2 regions of the Bacillus sp. C28GYM-DRY-1 genome follow, and region 1 is predicted to be linked to the other one. Evidence: a T-box and tRNA genes for the amino acid it is inferred to sense, from the RefSeq annotation. Region 1 holds a T-box; the other holds one or more tRNA genes.
What was found. A T-box is a leader RNA that pairs with one kind of tRNA and senses whether it is charged. The one in region 1 lies ahead of tyrS (tyrosine--tRNA ligase), so its partner is inferred to be a tRNA-Tyr.

Region 1 (3,405 bases):
AGAAACCTTTCTATCATCAAAGAATCTGTTGAAGTGAACAACTTCGTTCCTGAATACCTTACTTTCGACGCTGAAAAGCTTGAAGGTACTTTCACTCGTCTTCCTGAGCGTTCTGAACTTGCTCCGGAAATTAACGAAGCGCTTATCGTTGAGTTCTACTCTCGTTAATCGTTTTAAAAACCCCTGCCGCTATGCGGTCGGGGTTTTTTTATCGTCTGTTTCGTCTTTTACCTCTTGCTGGCCAACACTATCTCGCGCCTGCTGCTCCCAATAATCCCGCTGCAGCCTTTCTTTTGCAATCGTAAACATGAGATTCACGGTGAGCGCTCCTTTCTGTTAAAAGGTGGTGATTGATCGTGTTTGCCCTATCTAATATACTCTTTTCCTGTCTTTCCTATGCGCTAAACAAAAAGAGATCCTTTGCCCTTAGCGGCAAAGGATTTTTTTCTTATTTATAAGTTACAAGGAAGTATTTTTTCTTCCCGCGGCGTAGGACAGTAAATTGGCCTTCGATGCGGTCTTCAGCCGATAAGATATAATTGATTTCCGTCTGGCGTTCGCCGTTAATGTAAACAGCTCCGTTTTGAATGTCTTCACGGGCTTGGCGTTTAGAAGGAGATAATTTAGATTGCACCAATACATCTACAAGTGAAAGCTCCTGGCTGCTGTCAGCTTCCATAGATGGAACATCTTTAAAGCCGACTTTTACGTCTTGGGCAGAAAGCTCTTTAATATTGCCGCTGAACAACGCAAGGGAGATGTTGATAGCTTGTTCCAGCGCCTCACGTCCATGAACGAGCGCTGTCACTTCTTCTGCCAGGCGCTTTTGCGCTTCTCGCTTTTCAGGCGCCGTTTCTGTTTTCTCAGCGTATGTTTCAATTTCCTCTTTTGATAGGAACGTAAAGTATTTTAAGTATTTCACAACGTCACGGTCATCTGTGTTGATCCAGAATTGATAGAATTCATACGGCGATGTTTTTTCCTTATCAAGCCAGATAGCGCCGCCTTCCGTTTTTCCGAATTTCGTGCCGTCTGCTTTTGTGACAAGCGGAATGGTAAGACCGAACGCTTTTGCCCCTTCTTCTTCTGATTTTCTGATCAGTTCAAGACCCGCTGTAATGTTGCCCCATTGATCGCTTCCGCCGATTTGCAGCTTACAGTTTTTGTCTCTGTACAGATTTAAGAAATCATAAGATTGAAGAATCATGTAGCTGAATTCCGTGTATGAAATGCCGGATTCAATTCTTGAGCTGACCGTGTCTTTTGCCAGCATGTAATTGATGCCGAAGTTTTTACCGACATCACGAAGGAAGTCGATCACATTCATTTTGCCGATCCAGTCAAAGTTGTTGGCAATGACAGCAGGATTTTCTGCAGCATCAAAATCCAGAAATCTGGACAGCTGGTTTTTGATTTTTTGGGACCATTCGGATACGATATCAGCAGTATTTAATGTACGCTCCGCTTTTTTTCCGCTCGGATCGCCAATAAGGCCCGTCGCGCCGCCCACAAGCGCAATCGGATGATGCCCCGCAAGCTGGAAACGGCGAAGTGTTAAAATAGGCAGCAAGTGTCCGATATGCAAGCTGTCTGCTGTCGGATCAAAGCCTGAGTACAGGCGGATTTTCTCTTCATTCAGCTGTTTATTTAATCCCTCTTCATCTGTCATTTGCTGAATCAATCCGCGGAAGGATAAGTCTTCAAGTAAGTTTGTCATGAGATAAAGCTCCTTTTTTGATTAAAATAAAAACGCCCCTTCGTTTACACGAAGGGACGATTAATTATCGCGGTACCACCCTACTAATAAGAGAATGCAAAACATTCGTCTTATCACTTTGCCTGATAACGGATCAAATCCGTTCTTTCACTACTGAAAGCCTGGCAGGCTTTGTTTGCAAAAGCGGTTCATGAGTGTATTCGAGATATCCGTCTGTGCTGATTTTCACCGGCCATCAGCTCTCTGGGACGTAAGGATATTCTACTTGTCTCAATCTTTACCTTTTCATATGAAGCTATATCATTTTTAACATAAATAAAATTCCGTGTCAATGTCGCCTTTTAATCCTCCATCGTTGACAGATCTCCAGCCGGCAGATTCAGCTCCCACGCCTTCAGCACGCGTCTCATGATCTTTCCGCTCCGGGTTTTCGGGAGCTTATCTTTAAATTCAATTTCACGCGGAGCCGCATGGGCTGCAAGACCCTGCTTCACAAATAGGCGAATCTCTTCTTTCAGTTTATCAGACGGCTCAAATCCTTCTCTGAGTGCGATAAAAGCTTTAATGATTTCTCCCCGCACCGGATCAGGCTTTCCAATCACGCCTGCTTCTGCAATGGCCGGGTGTTCGACAAGCTTGCTTTCTACCTCAAATGGGCCGACTCGCTCACCGGATGTCATGATGACGTCATCAACTCTGCCTTGGAACCAGAAATACCCCTCATCATCCATATAAGCAGAATCGCCAGACACATACCAGCCGCCCGGCATGAAATACGATTCGTACTTTTCAGGGTTATTCCAAATGGTGTGCATCATGGAAGGCCAGCCCTTTTTAATGGCGAGATTGCCCATTCGGTACGGCGGAAGCTCGTTGCCCTGATTGTCAACGATTGCTGCCTCCACACCAGGAATCGGCTTACCCATTGAACCCGGTTTGATATCCATGCAAGGATAGTTGCAGATAAGCTGGCTGCCCGTTTCTGTCATCCACCATGTATCATGAATTCGTTTGTTAAAGACTTTGTGCCCCCATCTAATGACTTCCGGATTTAACGGCTCACCGACACTGAGCACATGCCGAAGTGAGGTTAAATCATATTTCGCAGCCACCTCATCTCCCGCTCCCATTAACATTCGAAACGCGGTCGGCGCGCTGTACCAGACGTTGACGCCAAGCTGCTCAATCGTTCCATACCAGCTTTCCGGGCTGAAACGGCCTCCGACGATGACATTTGTCGCTCCGTTCAGCCACGGTGCAAAAATGCCGTATACCGTACCTGTCACCCAGCCCGGATCAGCTGTGCACCAGTAAATATCTTCTTCCTTTAAATCAAGGACCCACTTTCCTGTCTGATATTGCTGAATCATCGCTTCATGGACATGAAGCACACCCTTTGGCGTTCCAGTGGAACCAGATGTATAGTGAAGCAGATAGCCGTCTTTTTTGTCCATCCATTCGATATCCAGTCTTGTGCTCTCCTGTTTAGCCGCTTCATCATAATGAATGATGTTTGTGCCGCTCTCAGCTTCTCCGCCGACTACAAATATATGCTGTAAGTGAGGCAGTTTGTCAGCCGGTATTCTCTCTAAAAGCTCAGGCGTTGTGACAACAACCTTCGCCTCGCTGTTTTCAAGCCGGTCCTTCACCGCTCCCTCCATAAATGCTTCGAACAGCGGTCCGGCGAT
Region 2 (3,405 bases), on a different contig from region 1:
GGTGTGCGGCCGCTTGCTGCGATGGCAATGACGGTGTCGTTTGAAGTGAGTTGTATGTTTTTTAAATCTTCGGCTCCAGCTTTTTCACTGTCTTCAATTCCCTCTGCTGCCTGCAAAAATGCTTTAGGTCCGCCAGCCATGATTCCGATGACCTGATCTGGGTTGACGCTGTAGGTGGGAGGACATTCAACAGCATCCATGACACCGATTCTGCCGCTTGTGCCGGCGCCTATGTATATAAGCCGGCCACCATTTTGAAACGAGTCATAGGCGCAGTCTACAGCTGTTATGATATCGGGGAGAACCTGCTGAACGGCGGCTGCGACTTTCAAATCTTCGTTGTTGATCATTTTGAGGATGCCGAGTGTGTCTGCTTTGTGGATTTCAGCTGTTTGGCTATTGCGTGATTCCGTTGTAAGGCGGTGAAGGTTTAATGGTTTTGACATGAGGAGGCCCCCTGTTTAAAAATAATATATCTCAATATTCAGTATATTCGTTCCTGTTATGACATTTCAACTATGTTTTAAAATCTTTAAAATTTTATTTCATCCTAGACTATAAGAAGTAATGAAGGAGCAGGTGCTCTCCAATCGGTCCGATTCTTCGCCGTCCTTTATCAAGAAACCCGCTTTTCATATAAAGGTGCTTTGCACGTGTGTTCAGTTGATTAACGGCTAAAATAATTTCATCGCACCATGGGAAATAACTGCTCACAAAAGAGGGAAGCTGAAACATTGCTTTTTTTGCATAACCTTTTCCCTGATGCACTGCGTGTATAGACAGAGAGCTGAGCAGTAAAGCAAATGGATTGTTAGAATATGGAGCAAGCGTTTCTTTTGATGTATATAAAATGAAAAAACCGACTGGCAAATCGTCTTTTAAAATGACTACTGGATACCGGTCCCGTATGCTCAGGGCCTGAGCCAGCACCTCTTTCGGGAGTGAGGTAAAGCGTTTGTCATCGTTTTTTAGTGTAAATGATTGGAGCTCCGGCAAATGTTCAGGCTTATAGAAGGATAAAGAAATGTCTTGAGTCATGTGATGCCCTCCTTACAATATGTTGTCTAGCTGGTTTTCCGAAATGACATGGTAGCCCGCTTGTTTTAACAGTGCGGCGGTCACTCCGCTGCCGGCAATTTTTTGGCCGGAGAATGTACCGTTATAGATAAAACCGCTTCCGCACGACGGACTGTTTTCTTTTAATATGATGGTAGAGGCATTGACTTCTTTTGCGTAAGCTAATGTGTTCGTGGCGCCTTCCATATATAATTCTGTGACATCTTCTCCTGAAGCTGTCACGACTTTAGCGGTTCCATTAAGAACATCCTCGCCGGTGCCTCCGATGATTTCTGCAGGTTCTCGGGGAGTTGAGAAGCCGCCGAGAAGCTCAGGACAAGCCACAACTGCTTCATTTTCATTGATGAGTTTTCTGATTTTCTCCGATGCGGCATGAGAGCCGTTATATCTGCATTCAATGCCGCCAAGGCAAGAGCTGACTAGTATCATATTGGTTTCTCCTCTCTTAATTCGCTTGTCTCTATCATAAAAGAAATGATAAATGTTGGGAGGCTTTTTCAGTTAAAAAAGGAGTTAAAAAGTTTGAAAATAAAAAATTTAATTTTTCTCTTTACAAAGGGGGTGTAACCTGTATATAATAACTTTTGTCAGCTCGACGAGAACACAAACGGCCCGTTGGTCAAGCGGTTAAGACACCGCCCTTTCACGGCGGTAACACGGGTTCGAATCCCGTACGGGTCACCATTTGGAGGATTAGCTCAGCTGGGAGAGCATCTGCCTTACAAGCAGAGGGTCGGCGGTTCGAGCCCGTCATCCTCCACCATCTTGCCGGTGTAGCTCAATTGGTAGAGCAACTGACTTGTAATCAGTAGGTTGGGGGTTCAAGTCCTCTTGCCGGCACTCTTTTCTAACATTAATATGGAGGGGTAGCGAAGTGGCTAAACGCGGCGGACTGTAAATCCGCTCCCTCAGGGTTCGGCAGTTCGAATCTGCCCCCCTCCACCATTATTGGGCTATAGCCAAGCGGTAAGGCAACGGACTTTGACTCCGTCATGCGTTGGTTCGAATCCAGCTAGCCCAGTCACAGACACCTTTGATCAAAAGGTGTCTTTTTTTCTTTTTAAAATCATTCCAACTTCTAACTGTTCAGTCTGTATAATAATTTTAAAAATATGTTAAGGTAGTTTATTCACGAATTACCATCTACACCCTGCCAAAAATTTGATAAACTTATTTTATAAAAAACTTGAAACCTTTTGGAACGAAGCTCGTATACATACAGACCGGTGAAGGCAGAGGTTAGATAATATGGAAATGATGATTAAAAAGAGAATTAAACAAGTCAAAAAAGGCGACCAAGATGCATTTGCTGACATCGTAGATATCTACAAGGATAAAATTTATCAGCTTTGCTATCGTATGCTTGGTAATGTGCATGAGGCAGAGGATATTGCACAGGAGGCTTTCGTCAGAGCGTACGTTAATATCGACAGTTTTGATATTAACCGGAAATTTTCAACTTGGCTTTATCGAATCGCGACCAATTTGACGATTGACCGCATTCGCAAAAAGAAGCCGGATTATTACCTTGATGCAGAGGTGGCTGGTACGGAAGGCTTGACCATGTATTCACAAATCGCCGCAGATGGAGTTTTGCCTGATGATGCAGTTGTGTCGCTGGAACTCTCAAACACGATTCAGCAGAAAATTTTAAAGCTTCCTGACAAATACAGAACAGTGATCGTATTAAAGTATATTGACGAACTCTCATTAATTGAAATCAGCGAGATTCTCAACATTCCTGTGGGGACTGTGAAAACGCGGATTCACAGAGGCAGAGAGGCTCTCAGAAAACAATTAAGGGATCTTTAAGTGGGGTGATGAAATGAGCTGTCCTGAACAAATTGTGCAGCTTATGCATATGCATCTTGATGGAGATATCCTTCCAAAAGGTGAACACATATTAAATGAACATCTGGAGACATGCGAGAAATGCAGAAAGCATTTTTATGAGATGGAAAAATCTATAGCGCTCGTCCGGAGCACATCGCATGTCGAAGCCCCCGCGGATTTTACCGCTAATGTCATGGCAAAATTGCCTAAGGAGAAGAAAAGAGCTTCTGTGAAAAGGTGGTTCAGAACCCATCCTGTTATCGCATCTGCTGCGGTATTCATCATTTTGATGGGCGGAGGTTTTTTGAACAGCTGGCATAATGACCAAAATTTCAGCGTGTCCAAGCAGCCGAATCTTGTGGTCCATAACCACACTGTGACCGTGCCAGAAGGTGAGACGGTCAAAGGTGATGTTACTGTCAAAAACGGCAAGCTGATTATTAAAGGAAAAATAGACGGGGATGTAACTGTCGTAAACGGCGAAAAATATATGGC

Region 2: it encodes a tRNA-Tyr, which carries the amino acid that the T-box ahead of tyrS (tyrosine--tRNA ligase) is inferred to sense. The anticodon was not compared.

Annotation. Positions count from the first base shown of each region.
Region 1 is NZ_JAUMKF010000009.1:16,824-20,228, forward strand. Features, by position in the region: gene rpsD (30S ribosomal protein S4) at 1-168, shown strand, start outside; gene sr7p (small protein SR7P) at 190-318, opposite strand; gene tyrS (tyrosine--tRNA ligase) at 449-1,717, opposite strand; T-box leader at 1,767-2,004, opposite strand; gene acsA (acetate--CoA ligase) at 2,059-3,405, opposite strand, start outside.
Region 2 is NZ_JAUMKF010000008.1:144,524-147,928, reverse strand. Features, by position in the region: gene murQ (N-acetylmuramic acid 6-phosphate etherase) at 1-446, opposite strand, end outside; gene Q3W56_RS10210 (GNAT family N-acetyltransferase) at 556-1,038, opposite strand; gene Q3W56_RS10205 (2-thiouracil desulfurase family protein) at 1,051-1,506, opposite strand; tRNA gene Q3W56_RS10200 (tRNA-Glu) at 1,687-1,761, shown strand; tRNA gene Q3W56_RS10195 (tRNA-Val) at 1,765-1,840, shown strand; tRNA gene Q3W56_RS10190 (tRNA-Thr) at 1,845-1,917, shown strand; tRNA gene Q3W56_RS10185 (tRNA-Tyr) at 1,938-2,022, shown strand; tRNA gene Q3W56_RS10180 (tRNA-Gln) at 2,027-2,098, shown strand; gene sigW (RNA polymerase sigma factor SigW) at 2,326-2,889, shown strand; gene rsiW (anti-sigma-W factor RsiW) at 2,903-3,405, shown strand, end outside.